3 regions of the Reyranella humidisoli genome follow, and region 3 is predicted to be linked to each of the others. Evidence: riboswitches for the same ligand, from Rfam matches in the RefSeq annotation. Region 3 holds a riboswitch; each other region holds the start of a gene.

Evidence for each region. Region 3 has a riboswitch for thiamine pyrophosphate ahead of thiO (glycine oxidase ThiO). Riboswitches for the same ligand answer to the same signal wherever they lie in the genome.
Region 1: it holds a riboswitch for thiamine pyrophosphate, as region 3 does, so the genes downstream of both, KQ910_RS24515 (ABC transporter ATP-binding protein) here and thiO (glycine oxidase ThiO) in region 3, are expected to answer to the same signal.
Region 2: it holds a riboswitch for thiamine pyrophosphate, as region 3 does, so the genes downstream of both, thiC (phosphomethylpyrimidine synthase ThiC) here and thiO (glycine oxidase ThiO) in region 3, are expected to answer to the same signal.

What each region holds. Positions count from the first base shown of each region.
Region 1 is NZ_JAHOPB010000003.1:211,222-216,733, forward strand. It holds gene KQ910_RS24500 (cold-shock protein) at 1-333, shown strand, start outside; gene KQ910_RS24505 (ABC transporter substrate-binding protein) at 344-1,285, opposite strand; gene KQ910_RS24510 (ABC transporter permease) at 1,288-2,025, opposite strand; gene KQ910_RS24515 (ABC transporter ATP-binding protein) at 2,022-2,729, opposite strand; TPP riboswitch at 2,726-2,829, opposite strand; gene KQ910_RS24520 (DUF192 domain-containing protein) at 2,911-3,405, shown strand; gene KQ910_RS24525 (O-methyltransferase) at 3,414-4,073, opposite strand; gene KQ910_RS24530 (formate--tetrahydrofolate ligase) at 4,146-5,512, shown strand, end outside.
Region 2 is NZ_JAHOPB010000001.1:953,039-958,550, reverse strand. It holds gene KQ910_RS04685 (OprD family outer membrane porin) at 1-1,228, opposite strand, end outside; TPP riboswitch at 1,317-1,443, shown strand; gene thiC (phosphomethylpyrimidine synthase ThiC) at 1,493-3,310, shown strand; gene KQ910_RS04675 (efflux RND transporter periplasmic adaptor subunit) at 3,469-4,782, shown strand; gene KQ910_RS04670 (MdtB/MuxB family multidrug efflux RND transporter permease subunit) at 4,795-5,512, shown strand, end outside.
Region 3 is NZ_JAHOPB010000001.1:685,887-691,398, forward strand. It holds gene KQ910_RS03350 (ThiF family adenylyltransferase) at 1-752, opposite strand, end outside; gene KQ910_RS03355 (thiamine phosphate synthase) at 749-1,348, opposite strand; gene KQ910_RS03360 (thiazole synthase) at 1,353-2,129, opposite strand; gene thiS (sulfur carrier protein ThiS) at 2,134-2,331, opposite strand; gene thiO (glycine oxidase ThiO) at 2,300-3,304, opposite strand; TPP riboswitch at 3,300-3,417, opposite strand; gene KQ910_RS03375 (branched-chain amino acid aminotransferase) at 3,464-4,396, opposite strand; gene KQ910_RS03380 (glutathione S-transferase family protein) at 4,529-5,170, opposite strand; gene KQ910_RS03385 (MarR family winged helix-turn-helix transcriptional regulator) at 5,274-5,512, shown strand, end outside.

The DNA of each region.
Region 1 (5,512 bases), on a different contig from region 3:
GTAGTGTGCGCCGGTGTCCGCGGCCCGAAGGGTTGGCAGGTCATGAGGGTCATAGAGGTCGATTCGTCGACCGCCGTTGCCACGACTGCAAAGCCGCCGCCCATTCCAGACGGCATCGCAATGGGCGACTACATCACCGCTTTGGTGAAATGGTACAATAACGAGCGCGGCTATGGCTTCGTCACGCGCGAGGCGGCCGACGGCGACATCTTCGTGCATGCCGCCGTTCTGCGGCGGCATGGAATGGAATCGCTGGCGCCGGGCCAGAAGGTGATGATCCGCATCGCCGAAGGCCAGAAAGGCCTTCAGGTCGTCGAGATCCGCGGCGCCTAACTGAAGGTTCCTACTTGATTTCGCGCAGGTAGCTGTCGAGCGGAGGCGCCTGCCTGATCAGACCGCGCTTCACGAGAAACTCGGCAAAGGTGGCGTAGCGCGCGCGATCGAGCGCGGCGGGATCCGGAGCCAGCAGCGGTACCGTATCCTTCCACGCCATCCGGTTGAGATCGTTGTCGAGATCCTTGCCGTACTTCGAGAAGCTGGCCCAGGCTTCTGTGGGATTGGCCGTCAGCCAGGTGGTGGCTTCGGCGAGCGCCGCGAGAAGCTTCTTCGTGCGGGCGGCGTCGACGGTCTCGCGCTTGGCCAGGATCACCAGCTCGTCATAGGCCGGCACGCCGTGCTTCTCGACCAGCCACATCCGGCCCTTTGCCTTGTTCAGTTCGAGGTCGTTCAGCTCGAAATTACGGAAGGCGCCGATGACGCCATCGACCTGTCGGCTCATCAGCGCGGTGGTGAGCGCGAAGTTGACGTTTACCAGGGTCACGTCCTTGAGCGTGAGGCCCGCGCTTTCCAGCATCGCCCCCAGCACGGCCTCCTCGAACCCCGAGACCGAGAAGCCGATCTTGCGGCCCTTGAAGTCGGCGATGGTCTTCACGGGTGAGTCCTCTAGCGCGACCAGCGAGTTGAGCGGCTGGGCCACCAGCACGCCGACGCGCACCAGCGGCAACCCTTCGGCTGCCAGCATCTGCAGTGTCGGCTGATAGGAGAGGGCATAGTCGGCCTGGCCGGCGGCGACCAGCTTGGGCGGCGCGTTGGGATCGGCCGGCGCGATCAGCTCGACGTCGAGGCCCTGCTTCCCGAACAGGCCGCGCTGCTTGGCGATAACCAGAGCGGCATGGTCTGGATTGACGAACCAGTCGAGCAGGATCCGTACCTTGTCCTGCGCGCTGGCCGGAAGGGCCAGGCAACACAAAGCGAGTACGGCGATCAGTCGGGTCACGAAGGGCATGGTCAGTCTCCTTGAAAGGGTTGCCAGGGCACGAGCCGTCGCGCCAGCCGGTCCGTCGCAACGTACAGAGCGAGTCCGAGCAGGCAGAGGATGAAGAGGGCAGCGAAGGCGAGCGGCGTCTGGCCGCGCGCGAGCGACTGCGTCATGAGGAAACCGAGGCCGGCGCTGGCGCCGACCCATTCGCCGATCACCGCGCCGATCGGCGCCACGGCGGCGGCGATTCGCGCGCCCGAGGCGAAGGCGGGCAGGGCGGCCGGCAGCCGGATCTGCAGGAGGATGGCGCGCGGCGAGGCGTCCATCGTTCGCGCCAGTTCGAGCCAGCCCGGATCGGTCCGGCGCAATCCGTCATATAGGCTGCTGACCACGGGAAAGAAGATCACGAGGGCGGCCATCGCGACCTTGGAGGCCATGCCGTAGCCCAGCCAGAGGACGAGCAGCGGCGCGACCGCGATCACGGGCACGGCCTGCGAGACGATCACCAGCGGCAGCGCCCACCGTCGCCAGCCAGCCGACGCGGCGAACAGCACTGCAAGGGCGGCGCCCAGGAACAGGCCGAGCGCCAGACCGAGGATCATCTCGGCCGCCGTCCATGCGGCCTGCTCGATCAGCAGTTCGCGGCGGTCGATCAGCACGACGGCGACACGCGAGGGCGGTGGCAGGATGTACGGCGGCACCCCGGTCAGCCAGACCAGCAGTTCCCACGCGACCAGCAATCCGAGGGCGGTGATCAGTGGTCTCACGAGCCGCGCCTCAATTCCTGGATCAGCCGTGCCTGGAGGGCGAGCAGTTCCGGATCGGCGGGATCGCGCGGCACCGCGCCCACCGGTGCGATGAGCGGACCGGAGGCGAGGGGATTGCCGGACAGCACGCGGATCTCGTGACCCATGCGCAGCGCTTCCAGCGGATCGTGCGTTACCATCACGACCGTGCGGCCCTCGAGGAGCCTGGCGGCGAGGTCCTGCAGGTCGAAGCGCGTGACGGCGTCGAGATGGCCGAACGGTTCGTCCATCAGGACGATCCGCCGGTCTTCGCAAAGCGTGCGGGCAAGGGCCGCGCGTTGGCGCATGCCGCCGGAGAGGGTCTGCGGAAGGGCATCGAGACGGTCACCCAGGCCGACCTCCGCGAGCAACGATCGGGCGCGCGGTTCGGCGGAGCGGCGCGCGGTCTCGTCGCGGCGCAGTCGATGGCCAAGCAGCACGTTGTCGAGCACCGACAGCCATGGCAGCAACAGGTCGCGCTGGGCCATGTAGGCCACCGGCCCGGCCGGCGCGGTGCCCGGCAGCAGCCCGGCAAGATGACGAAGCAGGGAGGTCTTGCCGACGCCGCTGCGGCCCAGCAGGCAGGTCGTGCAGCCGGCCGCGAAGTCGAGCGACAGGTTCTCCGCCACGACATGGCCGTCGAGAACGATGTGCGCCGAACGCACGGAGAGGGCAGGAGAAGACATTGACGAGCCACCAGTCCCTACGCCGGCATTAACCGGATCAGGTTCGGGGTCGTCCTTCCGGACCTCTCAGCCGCGCGGCGCGGCTCCCCCCGATGAGCGGACGCCACTATGGTCAGGCGTCTCCCTTCACGCAAGCGTCATCGGTTTGACGAAATCGCCGTCCACGCTCTATGCCATGGGTATGGTTCAAGCAGTTTCCAAGTCGCCGCTCGGTCGGCGTCTTTTCCTCGCGGCGCCGTTCGTGCTGGCCGGCGGGCTTGCGCAGGCGCAACAGGGCGGTAGCGATGTCCACTTCAAGCGCTCGTCGCTCGTGGTGGTGTCCGGCGGCCGGGACATCAAGTTCGACGTCGATCTGGCGCTGGACGATACGCAGCGGGCGCGCGGCCTGATGTTCCGCGAGAAGCTCGGGCCCTACGAGGGCATGCTGTTCGATTTCTACAAGGAAGCGCCGGTCAGCTTCTGGATGAAGAACACGCTGATCCCGCTCGACATGATCTTCATTGCCGCCGATGGCACGATCAAGTCGATCCATGCCAATGCCGTGCCGCATTCGACTGAGACGATTCCCAGCCAGTTCCCCGTGCGCGCCGTCCTCGAAATCAACGGTGGCAGCGCCAAGCTCCTGGGCATCAAGCCGGGCGACAAGGTCCTCCACCCGATCTTTGGCAACGCCTAGCGCCTGGTTCAGCGCTTAAACGCGCAGCTCATGCCGTCGCCGACGGCCAGCAGGGCGATGTCGACTCTCTGGTCGGTCTTGAGCTTGGCATTGAGGGCGCGGAGCGCCTGCGTATCTCGATCGACGTCGGTGGGATCGGCGACCGAACCGCCCCACAGGACATTGTCGATCAGCACCAGGCCGCCTTTTCGCACCAGTTTCAGGCAGCGCTCGTAGTAGGCGTCGTACTCGTCCTTGTTGGCGTCGATGAAGGCGAGGTCGAGCTGGCCGGTCAGCCCCTGGGCCAGCAGCCAGTCGAGCGTGGCGAGCGCCGGTCCGATCGTGAGTTCGATGCGGCTCTCGACGCCGGCTTCCTTCCAGTAACGACGCGCGACCTTCGTGTAGTCGGCGCTGACATCGCAGCACCAGAGCTTGCCGTCTGACGGCAGCGCCTCGGCGATGCATAGCGAGGAGTAGCCGGTGAAGGTACCGACCTCGACGGCACGCCGGGCGCCGATCGTTCGGGCGAGCAGGCCGATCTGCTGGCCCTGATGGGCCGATATCTGCATGCCGGCGCGGGGCAGGGTCGCCGTCTCCTCGCGCAGCCGGCGGCGCAGCGGCGGCTCGCGCAGCCAGTTGATATCGACATAGTCGCTCAAGGCACCGTCGATTCTCGGCCAGCTCTTCATGCTCTCTCCTGTTGGCTCGCCACTCCAGTCTCGCTACGGTCGCCCCCCTGAATTGGAGTGGTGGGAGCGGGTATGTCGGATATCGAGATCGCACGGCGCGCAATCAAGAAGCCAATGAAGGAAGTCGCCAGCCGCCTCGGCATTCCGGAAGATGCACTTGAACCCTATGGTCGCGACAAGGCGAAGCTCGACGGCGACTATGTGAAGTCGCTCGGGAACCACAAGCAAGGCCACCTGATCCTCGTGACGGCGATCAACCCGACCAAGGCCGGCGAGGGCAAGACCACGACCACGATCGGCCTCGGTGACGCGCTCGCCCGCATCGGCAAGAAGACGGCCATCGCATTGCGCGAGCCCAGCCTCGGCCCGTGCTTCGGCCAGAAGGGCGGCGCCACCGGCGGCGGCCAGGCGCAGATCGTGCCGATGGCCGACATCAACCTGCATTTCACCGGTGACTTCCACGCGATCACGACGGCGCACAACCTGCTGGCGGCGATGCTCGACAACCATATCTACTGGGGCAACGCGCTGGGCATCGACGCCCGCCGCGTGTTCTGGCCCCGGGTGCTCGACATGAACGACCGCGCGCTGCGCGACACGGTCGTCAGCCTGGGCGGCGTCGCCAACGGTTTCCCGCGACAGGCGCGCTTCGACATCACGACGGCCTCGGAAGTGATGGCGATCCTATGCCTGGCCAACGACCTCGAGGACCTCGAGCAGCGGCTGGCGCGAATCGTCGTCGCCGAGACCCGCGAGGGCAAGCCGGTCACCGCCGGCGACCTCAAGGCGGCCGGCGCCATGGCCGCCGTTCTGAAGGATGCAGCCAAGCCCAATCTCGTGCAGACGCTGGAGAACAATCCGGTCCTGATCCATGGCGGCCCGTTCGCCAACATCGCGCACGGCTGCAACTCCGTGATCGCCACGCGCGCAGCTCTGGCGCTGGGCGACTATGTCGTCACGGAAGCGGGCTTCGGCGCGGACCTGGGGGCGGAGAAGTTCCTCGACATCAAGTGCCGCCAGGCCGGGCTGAAGCCCGAACTCGCCGTGGTCGTGGCCACCGTGCGCGCGCTCAAGCTGCACGGTGGTGCCGACGAGAAGGCGCTGGAGAAGGAGGACGTCGGCGCGGTCGAACGTGGCCTGCCGAACCTGTTGCGCCATGTCGAGAATCTGCGGAAGTTCGGCCTGCCCGTGCTGGTCGGCATCAACCGCTTCCTGACCGACACGCCGGCCGAGCTGGAACTGATCGAGACCAAGTGCGCGGAGGCTGGCGCCAAGGCCTACCTGTGCGAGCATTGGGCCAAGGGCGGTGCGGGCGCCGAGGCACTGGCGCGTGCGGCAGTCGGGACCATCGACGAAGGCAAGGCCGCCTTCAGGCCGCTCTATGCGGACGAGCTGCCTCTGGCCGAGAAGATCGAGACCATTGCGACCGAGATCTATCG
Region 2 (5,512 bases), 270 kb from region 3:
GGATCAGCCGGTAGTCGTTGATCGTCGTCGTGACGCCGTTCAGGGTCTGATCGACGAGGCCCATGCGGCCGCGCAGTTGCAGCGGCTGCAGCCAGTCGGGGGCCTCTTTGGATGCCACCCGGTACATCAGGTCGAAATCGTACTCGGTGTTGTTCGACAGCGGCGCACCCGTCGTGCTGTTGATCGCGCCGTTGCCGAACGTCGCCGAGAACAGGAACGCAAGGCCCGGAAGTCCGATGCCGGCAAAGTCGTAGGTGAGCCCGACTTGCCAGGCGCGTTCGTTGGCGCGATCGAAGTCCAGCGTGATCTGCTTGGTGTAGCCGATCCATTGCCCGTAGGGCGTGCGATAGGCGGCGGCGCTTCCGACCTGGGTGTAGGCTCCCCAGAGGGTGAAGCCGTCGAGCAGGAGCGTCGCACGGAGGCCCGCCGACCAGGTGCTGAAGGGCTGGCCGGTCAGCAGGTTCAGGCCGTTGCTGCCCTGGACCATCGCGTTGCTTTCGAGGCGCGCTTTCAGACGGGCGTTGATGCCGAACGTTTTGCCGACGTCGCCATAGCTCGACGTAAGAATGTCCGGCACGTAGTAGACAGAGCCGCGCAGGCGGAGATCGTCCAGAGAGCCGTACTTCAGACTCACCAGGCCCATGCCGGCATCGTGGTTGGGCGCGCCGGCCCGCTCGCCCATGTTGATGAAGGTCCAATAGTCCTTCGGCTTGATCGCCGCGACATAGCCCGCGAAGTAGTCGATCGCCGCGATCCTGCCGCGCAGCGCATAGGCCTCGAAGGTGATCGGGACCATGCGATCGTCGTTGGGATTGACCTCCAGCTCGTCGATGAACTGGCGGAAGACGGTGAAGGTCTGGCCCTGCGCACGCACCGAGGCATAGGCCTGGCCGAGGACGAAGAAGCCATACTGCCCGGTCTTCAGGATCTGCGAGCCGCTGGTATCCGCTGGCGCCCACAAAGGCTGCGTGGTGTAGGCGACCGCGCCGGCCTGCAGCGTGTCGTACAGCCAGCCCGATTCGTAGCCGACCCATCCGCCACCCGCCCACGCGACATTGTTGGGCCACTGCGGATTGGTCTTGTCGAAGTAGAAGCTGCGAAGATGCAGCGTGGCGACGGCGTCGTCGTACAGGAAGCGGGCGAGCGCTTCCCCCAGAGCCTGCGCCTTCGCGGGCAGGGCAGCCCAGGCCGACAACAGAATCGCAAAGGCCAACGAACGGATGAGCATTGTCGGGAGCGATATCATCCCAACATGACCGATTTGCTGACCCGGCCACCATCTTCACTTTCTCTTCAGGGCCGCGCGCCCTAGTGTTCGTGTGTCCAAGGGGGGTCCCGACAAGGGGCTGAGATACCGATGGTCGCCAGAAATGGCGTCGGCGCGGTGACCCTTTGAACCTGATCCGGGTCATGCCGGCGAAGGGACTGGATACATCCTTTGCACGACACAACACCGGATCTCCGTCCGCCAACCAGCCACGGGAGATCCATCATGGACACCATCGTCACCACCACTGCCCCGACCGTCACGACGGGGCCTCTGCCTGCCTCACGCAAGGTCTATGCGACGCCTGAAGCCGCGCCCGACCTGCGCGTTCCCCTGCGCGAGATCGAACTGTCGTCGCCGCTGGAGCCACCGGTACGCGTCTACGACACGACCGGGCCCTACACCGACAGCGAGGTCGCGATCGACGTGCGCAAGGGCCTTGCCCCGACGCGTCGCGCCTGGGTGCTCGAACGCGGCGGCGTCGAGGAATATGCCGGCCGTGCGATCCAGCCGATCGACAACGGAAACCTGAAGGAATCGGTGCTGCGGCCGTTTCCCAACACGTCGCGCCCGCTGCGCGGGCTCGACGGCCAGCTGATCACCCAGTTCGAATGGGCGCGCGCCGGCGTGATCACCAGGGAGATGATCTACGTCGCGGCCCGCGAGAATCTCGGCCGCAAGACGGTGCTCGACGAGGCCGCGGCGCGGCTGGCCGACGGCGAGAGCTTCGGCGCCGCCCTTCCGGCGTTCATCACGCCTGAGTTCGTGCGCCAGGAGATCGCCGCGGGCCGCGCCATCATTCCCGCGAACATCAATCACACCGAACTGGAGCCGATGATCATCGGCCGGAACTTCCTGGTGAAGATCAACGCCAACATCGGCAACTCCGCGGTTTCTTCCTCTATGGAAGAAGAGGTCGAGAAGATGGTGTGGTCGATCCGCTGGGGCGCCGACACCGTCATGGATCTGTCGACCGGCCGCAACATCCACGACACGCGCGAATGGATCGTGCGCAACGCGCCGGTGCCGATCGGCACGGTGCCGATCTACCAGGCGCTTGAGAAGGTCGGCGGCGATCCGACCAGGCTATCGTGGGAAGTGTTCCGCGACACGCTGATCGAGCAGGCCGAGCAGGGCGTCGACTACTTCACCATCCATGCCGGCGTGCGCCTGGCGCATGTGCCCCTCACGGCCAGCAGGGTCACCGGTATCGTGAGCCGCGGCGGCTCGATGATGGCGCAGTGGTGCCTCACCGAGCATCGAGAGAGCTTCCTCTACGAGCATTTCGGCGACATCTGCGACATCATGCGCAAGTACGACGTCTCCTTCTCGCTGGGGGATGGGTTGCGGCCGGGCTGCAATGCCGACGCCAACGACGCGGCGCAGTTCGCCGAGCTGGAGACGCTGGGCGAGCTCACCAGGGTTGCCTGGGACAGAGGCTGCCAGGTCATGATCGAGGGGCCCGGCCATGTGCCGATGCACAAGATCAAGGCCAACATGGACAAGCAGCTGCGCGAATGCGGCGAGGCGCCGTTCTACACGCTGGGACCGCTCGTGACCGACATCGCGCCGGGCTACGACCACATCACCTCGGGCATCGGCGCCGCCATGATCGGCTGGTTCGGCACGGCGATGCTTTGTTACGTTACGCCCAAGGAACATCTCGGCCTGCCGGATCGGGACGATGTAAAGGTGGGCGTCATTACCTACAAGATCGCGGCCCATGCCGCCGATCTGGCGAAGGGCCATCCGGCCGCCCGGCTGCGCGACGATGCGCTGTCGCGGGCGCGCTTCGACTTCCGCTGGCGCGACCAGTTCAACCTGTCGCTCGACCCGGCCACGGCCGAGAAGTTCCACGACGAGACCATGCCCAAGGAGGCGCACAAGACCGCGCACTTCTGCTCGATGTGCGGTCCGAAGTTCTGCTCCATGCGCATCACCCAGGACATCCGGGACTATGCCAAGAAGGGGATGGACGAGATGAGCGCCAAATTCCGGGCGGGCGGGGGCAGCCTCTATGTGGAGGGTAAAGCCGCCGACTGAAGCAATTTCTCGGGCGTCCGAGGGGTCTTTTGTGCCCCTCGGACGTTGAGACCCCGGTTCGGCGAGCGCCTGCCTTGCGCCCGCCATTTCGGTGGGGGAGACTCCGCGGCTTCAGTGCGTATGTGTTACGAGCTGTATTTCTGGGGTGAATCGAGAAAATGAAGCGGCTGCGAACCCTTCTTGGGATCGGTCTCGGGCTGGCGATCGTCGCTGGCGCGGGCTGGTACATCACGCAGTCGAGCACTGCGCCGCCGCCGCGTTCCGCCGGTCGCTTCGCCGCCGGCGCCGCCGTGCCGGTCGGGCTTGCCACGGCTGCCAAAGGGGACATTCCCATCGTCCTGCGGGCGCTGGGCACGGTCACGCCGCTCCAGACCGTGAATGTGAAGACCCAGATCACCGGCCAGCTGGTCGACGTCTTTTTCAAGGAAGGCCAGATGGTGAAGCAGGGCGACCTGCTGGCCCTGGTCGATTCGCGCCCCTACGACGTCGCCCTGCAGCAGGTGTTGGGCCAGCAGCAGCGCGACGAAGCCCTGCTCAAGAACGCCCAGGCCGACCTTGAGCGCTATCGCAAGCTGGTGCAGCAGGATTCGATCGCCCGACAGCAGTACGACACGCAGGTGTCGCTGGTCCGCCAGTACGAGGCGGCGCTGGTGGTCGACCAGGCGCTGGTCGATGCGGCCAAGCTCAATGTCGCCTATACGCGGATCGTGGCGCCGCTGACCGGCAAGATCGGCCTGCGCATGGTCGACAAGGGCAACTACGTCACCATGGGAGACTCCAGCAGCATCTGCGTGATCATCCAGGTGCAGCCGATCTCGGTCCTTTTCACGATCCCGGAAGACTCCCTGCCGCTGGTGCGCAGGCGCCTGAAGACTGGCGAGACCATGGATGTGCGCGCGCTCGACCGGTCGCAGAAGGTCGAACTCGGCGTCGGCCGGCTCGACACGACCGACAACGTGATCGACCTCACGACCGGCACGGTGAAGCTGCGGGCGATCTTCGACAATGCCGATGAATCCCTGTTCCCCAACCAGTTCGTGAACGTCCGCCTGCTGGCCGACACGGTGAAGGACGCGGTCGTCGTGCCGGTTGCCGCCATCCAGCGCGGCCAGCCCGGCACATTCGTCTATCTCGCCCGGCCCGACGATTCGGTGGAGATCCGCGTCGTTCAGCTCGGTGAAACCGACGGCGAGAGGGTGGCGATCCTCAAGGGCCTGCAGGTCGGCGACCAGGTGGTGATCGACGGTGTCGACCGCCTCCGCGATGGCGCCAAGATCCGCCGCCCCACGGCCACGCCGCGCGCGTCGGCGGGCCCGCCGGTCGCCAACGCCCCGTCACCCAAGGCAGGCCCGGACGGCCAGCCTCAGGGCGCGCCCGCCGAGGGGCAGCGTCGTCGGCAGCAGGCCAATGGCGCCGGCGGCGGCACGGGCGGGCCCAATCCCGGCCAGCCGGCGACCCAGACCAACCAGTAACGCGGCTGCGACATGAATCCGTCGCGGATCTTCATCGAGCGGCCGGTCGCCACCTCGCTCTTCATGGTCGCGATCATGCTGGTCGGCATCATCGCGTATCGCTTTCTGCCCCTGTCGGCGCTGCCGCAGGTCGACTATCCGACCATCCGCGTGCTGACCCTCTATCCGGGCGCCAGCCCGGAGGTGATGACGACGTCCATCACGGCGCCGCTGGAGCGGCAGTTCGGCCAGATGCCGGGTCTCAATCAGATGACGTCGACCAGTTCGGCCGGCGCCTCGTCGATCACGCTGCAGTTCGACCTGAAGCTCGGGCTCGACATCGCCGAGCAGCAGGTCCAGGCCGCCATCAACGCCGCGGGCAATCTCCTGCCGGGAGACCTGCCGTCGCCGCCCATCTACGCCAAGTTCAATCCGGCCGACGCGCCGGTGCTGACGCTGGCCGTCACGTCGAAGACCGAGCCGCTCACCAGGGTCCACGATCTCGTCGACACTCGCCTCGCGCAGAAGATTTCCCAGATTCCCGGCGTCGGTCTGGTGAAGCTGGAAGGAGGCCAGAAGCCCGGCGTGCGCATCCGTGCCAACCCGACGGCGCTCGCCGCCTACGGCATCAACATCGACGACCTGCGCACCACCATTTCAAACGCCAACGTCAATACGCCGAAAGGCAATTTCGACGGGCCGGCGCGTGCGCTGACCATCAACGCCAACGACCAGATCACCGATCCCGACA
Region 3 (5,512 bases):
TCGTCTGAGCGCACCTGGTCGGGCGCGATGAAGGCCACCTGCTCCTCGGGTTCGGGACTCCCGGCGAAGGCGAAGCCGCCGAAGGCCACGCGCCTGGCATCGAAGGTGACGACGCGGCCCAGTACGGCCGGCTCGAGCCCGAGCAGGTGATGCAGCGTGAGATGCGCCTGCAGGCTTCCCATCATCGCGACCGCGGTGCCGATCACGCCCACCGTGGCACAGGTGCCGCCATCGACCGAAACCTCGGGGAACACCGCACGATAGCTCGGGCCGCCGCCGCAGAAGACGCCGGCATAGCCGGTCATGCCGATCACCGACGCGCTGACCAGCGGCTTGGCCACTGCGAAGCAGACGTCGCTCAGCATGTAGGTCACGGCGAAACTGTCCGCGGCGTCGACCACGATGTCCGCATCGGCAACCAGCCTGGCGACGTTCTGCGGGGTGAGCCGCTCGGGCACCGCGTCGACACGGACATGCGGGTTGAACCGCTGCAAGGTTGCGCGCGCTGCCTCGACCTTCAGCTTGCCAATGTCCGGCATGCCGTAGAGCGGCTGGCGATGCAGGTTCGTCTCTTCGACCGTGTCGTGATCGACGATGGTGAGATGGCCGACTCCGGCACCGCTGAGATACTGCAGCACCGGGCAGCCGAGACCGCCGGCGCCAACGACCAGCACCGAGGCGGCGGCGAGACGCGCCTGCCCCGCATCGCCGATCTCGGGCAGCACGGCCTGGCGGGCGTAGCGGTTGGTCACGGTCTTCTCGTCGCGGCGATCCAGGCCCTGGCCTGAGCGACCGGATCGGCATGGTTCACGATGTCGCCCACGACCGAGACGATGTCGGCGCCCGACTTCAGGCAGAGCAGCGCGCGCTCCAGCGTGAGGCCACCGATCGCGACCAGTGGCTTGTCGCCGATCAGCTTCTTCCATTCGGCCAGACGCTCGGTGCCCTGCGGTGCCCACGGCATCTGCTTCAACACGGTCGGCCAGACCGGACCCAGCGCGACATAGTCGGGATCGATGGCGAGGCCCTTGTCGAGTTCGGCATGGTCGTGCGTGCTGACGCCGATCCTGATGCCGGCGCGGCGCACCGCCTTCACGTCTGCATCGACCAGATCCTCCTGGCCGAGATGGACCCAGGAACAACCTTCGTCGATCGCCACCTGCCAGTAGTCGTTCACGATCAGGTCGGCGCCATGCTGCACGCACACGGCCTTGGCCTCGCGCACCTGGCGGCGCACCTCGGCCTCTTGCTGGTCCTTGATGCGCAACTGGATGAGCTTGGTGCCGACGGGCACCAGCTTCAGCACCCAACTCGAATCGGGCACGACGGGATAGAAGGGATCGAGCATCTCTCTAGTCTCCAAGGGCCGCTTTGCCGATAACCGGCGTCGACGGCACCGCCATGTCGCGCGGCTCCATGGGCTGCGCAAGATAGGCGGCACGGCCGGCTTCGACGCCCAGCGCGAAGGCGCGCGCCATCTCGACGGGATCGCCCGCTTCGGCAACCGCCGTGTTGAGCAGCACCGCGTCGTAGCCCAGCTCCATCGCCGCGGCCGCATGCGATGGCACGCCGAGCCCGGCATCGACCACCAGCGGGATGTCGGGGAAATGCGCGCGCATCGAGCGCAGGCCATAGACGTTGTTCAGGCCGCGCGCCGAGCCGATGGGAGCGCCCCACGGCATCAGCACCCTGCAGCCCGCCTCGACCAGTCGCTCGGCGACCACGAGATCCTCGGTCGTGTAGGGAAACACCTCGAACCCGTCCTCGGACAGAATGCGCGCAGCTTCCACCAGACCGAACACATCGGGCTGCAAAGTGTCGGCCTCCCCGATCACCTCGAGCTTGATCCAGGGCGTGTCGAACAGCTCGCGCGCCATGTGGGCGGTCGTCACCGCCTCCTTCACCGAATGGCAACCGGCGGTGTTGGGCAGCACGCGCACGCCCATCGACTGGATCAGCGACCAGAAGGCCTGGCCGGCCTTGCCCGCGCCGCTCTCGCGACGCAGCGAGACCGTCACGACTTCCGCGCCGGATGCCTTGACCGCGCGCTCGAGGACCGCCGGCGAGGGATAGCGCGACGTGCCCAGCAGCAGGCGCGATTTCAGCTCGACGCCGTAGAAGGACGACACGGTCTTAACCTCCCTGCATCGGCGCGACGACTTCGATCCTGTCGCCGTCGGCCAGCTCGGTGCGCGGCCGCGCGGCAGCGGCGACGAAGCGGCCGTTCACCGCCGTCGCAATCTTGCGGCCGCCGAAGCCCAAGGTTTCCAGAGCCGCGGCCAACGTGCCGGGTGAGACCTCATGCATGTCGTCGTTCAGGAATATCCGCATCTCTCGTCTCCAGAAGAACGGCATCGGCCACTTGCCGCGCCAGCCAGGGCGCGAGCAGGAAACCATGCCGGAAAAGACCGTTGGCGTGCAGCACGCGGCCCTTGCGCCTGATGCACGGCAGGTTGTCGGGAAAGGTCGGCCGCAGGTCGGCGCCCAGCTCGACGATCTCGGCCTCGCCGAACGCCGGGTGCAGCGTGTAGGCCGCGTTCAGCAACTCGATCGCCGAACGCACGCTGACGGCGCGGCGTTCCTCGCTTTCGATCATGGTGGCGCCGATCATGAAGATGCCGTCGCCGCGCGGCACGATGTAGAGCGGGATGCGCGGATGCAGCATCCGCACCGGCCGCGCCAGCGACACGTCGCTGGTCCGCACGACGATCATCTCGCCGCGCACGCCGCGCAGGTCGGGCAGTTCGTCACGCGCGGCCAGACCGCGGCAATCGACGACGAAGTCCGAGCGGGCCTCGGAGGGCTTCACGTCGACGCCGAACCGGATCGGTACGCCGCGCGCCGCGAGACCGGCCGCGAGCGCCGCCAGCGCCTGGCGCGGTTCGAGATGGGCCTCGTCGGCAAAGAACAGCGCACGGCGGAAGCGGCCGGCGAGATCGGGTTCGAGCGCGGCGATTCCGTCGGCGTCGAGCCATTCGTGGCGCTCGGTCCGGGAGGCAAAGCGTGTGAGGTCGGCGGCGTCGCGCGGCGGCGTCAGCACGAGGCTGCCCTTCGAGACGGTGCCGGGAAAATGCTGGCGCCACCAATCGATCGACGGCTCGCCCAGCCGGGCGACGATCTCATCGGTGGTCGCCCGTTCGCACCAGGGCGCCAGCATGCCGCCCGCCATCCACGAGCAGGCACCTTCGCCGAGATGGGCGGCACGCTCCAGCACCTCGACGGCCACGCCACGCGCGGCAAGCTCCGTCGCACAGGCAAGGCCTGCGACGCCGGCTCCGATGATTGTTACGACAGGTCGATCCAACGCTGACTCCCGTTCCTTCGCCGGCATGACCCGGATCAGGTTCAAAGGGTTCAGCCGCTAAGGCTGTCTCAGCCCGTCTCCCACAGGAAGATCAGGCACCCCTCGGACGCCATCGAGAAAAGGGGATTGCCGCCCCCGATGTCAAGCCATGCAGTGCGCTCAGGCCGCCAGCGACGACGCCGGCTTCATGAGATGGGTGGCCTCGCCAAAACCCTCGCTGTCGGGTTCCCGCACCAGCTTCTGGAAGTCGGCCATCAGCGTCTTGGCGACGGGCCCTGCCTGGAAATGGTGCTGGTCGATCGAGCCGACCGGCACGATCTCGGCGGCGCTGCCGCAGAGGAACACCTCGCTCGCCTGGGCCAGCTCCTCCGGCATCACGTCGCGCTCCTCGACGGTCCAGCCACGCTTCCGGGCCATCCCCATCACCGCACGGCGCGTGATTCCATCCAGAAAGTTGTGCGGCGTCGGCGTGACCAGCCGGCCGTCGATCACCAGAAAGATGTTGGCGCCGGTCGTCTCGGCGATGCGGCCCTGCCAGTCGAGCATCAGCGCATCGTCGAAGCCGGCCTTCAGGGCGCGGTCCTTCTCGATGCCGCAGATCACGTAGAGGCCGGCCACCTTGGCGTGGCCGGGAGCGGTCTCGGGCGAGGGCCGGCGGTATTTCGCCATGGTGACGTTGATGCCGGCGTCGCGCGCCTGCACCGACAGGCGGCCTTCCTGCGCCCACGGGGCGATGGCGAGGTGGACCGTCGTGCCGATCGCCGACACACCCAGCACTTCCGAGCCGCGCCAGGCGATCGGACGGATGTAGCCGGCGGTGAGGTCGTTGGCCTTCACGACGGCGCGGGTCGCCTCGTCGATCTCCTCCCGCGACCAGGGCAGGTCGTAGTCGAGCAGGTTGGCCGAGCGGATCAGGCGGGCGCTGTGGGCGGCGAGGCGGAAGACGCGGCCATCATAGATGCGCTCGCCCTCGAAGACGGCCGAGCCGTAATGCAGCGCATGGGTCAGCACATGCATGCGGGTCTCGCGCCACGGGACCAGCTTGCCGTCCAGCCAGATGAAGCCGTCGCGGTCGTCCATGGTTAAGGACATTGCGATATCCCCCTTCGTTTGATTCCGATCAGGTCTTTGCGGTCAGTCAAAACACAACTATCCGCCCATTTAGGTCAATAGTGCTGACCTTGTCAAACACACTGACCCTATGGTGATTCCTGCAGGAAAAAATCAGGTCAGGAGGAGCGGCATGCCCGGGTCGCCCTTCTCCATCGCGCGCCGGTAGGCCGGGCGAGCGGCGATTCGCTGCAGATAGGCGAGGATCGCGGGATAAGGCGAAAGATCGAACGGCAGGAAGTAGCGCATGGTCGTCAGGGAGAAGACGGCCATGATGTCGGCAGTGGTGAACGCAGATCCGGCCAGATACTCCGCCTTCGCAAGCCGGGCTTCCAGCAGGCCAAGCGCGAGATCGAGGCGGGCCTTCATCGCCTTGAGCATCGGATTGCCGGCCGGAAGATCGAGCCGCCCCAGGATCATGTTGCGGCCGGTCGCCGGCTGGAGCGTGCCGTTGGCGAAATGGAACCAATAGAGGAAGTCGGCGAAGTCGGGATGGTCGGGCGCCAGCACCAGCCGGCCCTTGCCATGCTTCGCGATGATCCAGTCGACGATGGCGCCGGACTCGGCCAGCAGCACGTCGCCGTCCTGCATCACCGGCGCCGCGCCCAGCGGATGCAGCGCCTTGTATTCGGGCGGCGCCAGCCGCGTGACCGCATCGCGGTCGTAGACCTTCAGGTCGTAAGGGATGCCGAGTTCCTCGCAGAGCCAGACGATCCGCTCGGATTGCGACTTGCCGAGATGATGGACCGTCAGCATGGCGTCCTCGCACGAAGAAAGAAAAATGCCGGGGAAAAGCGTCGCGCCGTAACATCGGCCCGCGCGGGGTGTCAACGCAACGCGCCCGCTCTATAAAGATGGCGTGGAATCCAGAGCCCCCGCCAACCCCCTGTTCCTGCGCGACGAAGAGCTGCGTCAGGGCATCGAGCTGATGTTCTACGCCTATCGCGACTTCACGTTCGAATCCGACCAGCAGCTGCGGCACTACCAGCTGGGCCGCGCTCATCACCGGGCGCTCTACTTCATCGGCCGCCACCCCGGCCAGACGGTCGGGCACCTGCTGTCGATCCTGAAGGTGACCAAGCAGTCGATCAGCCGCGT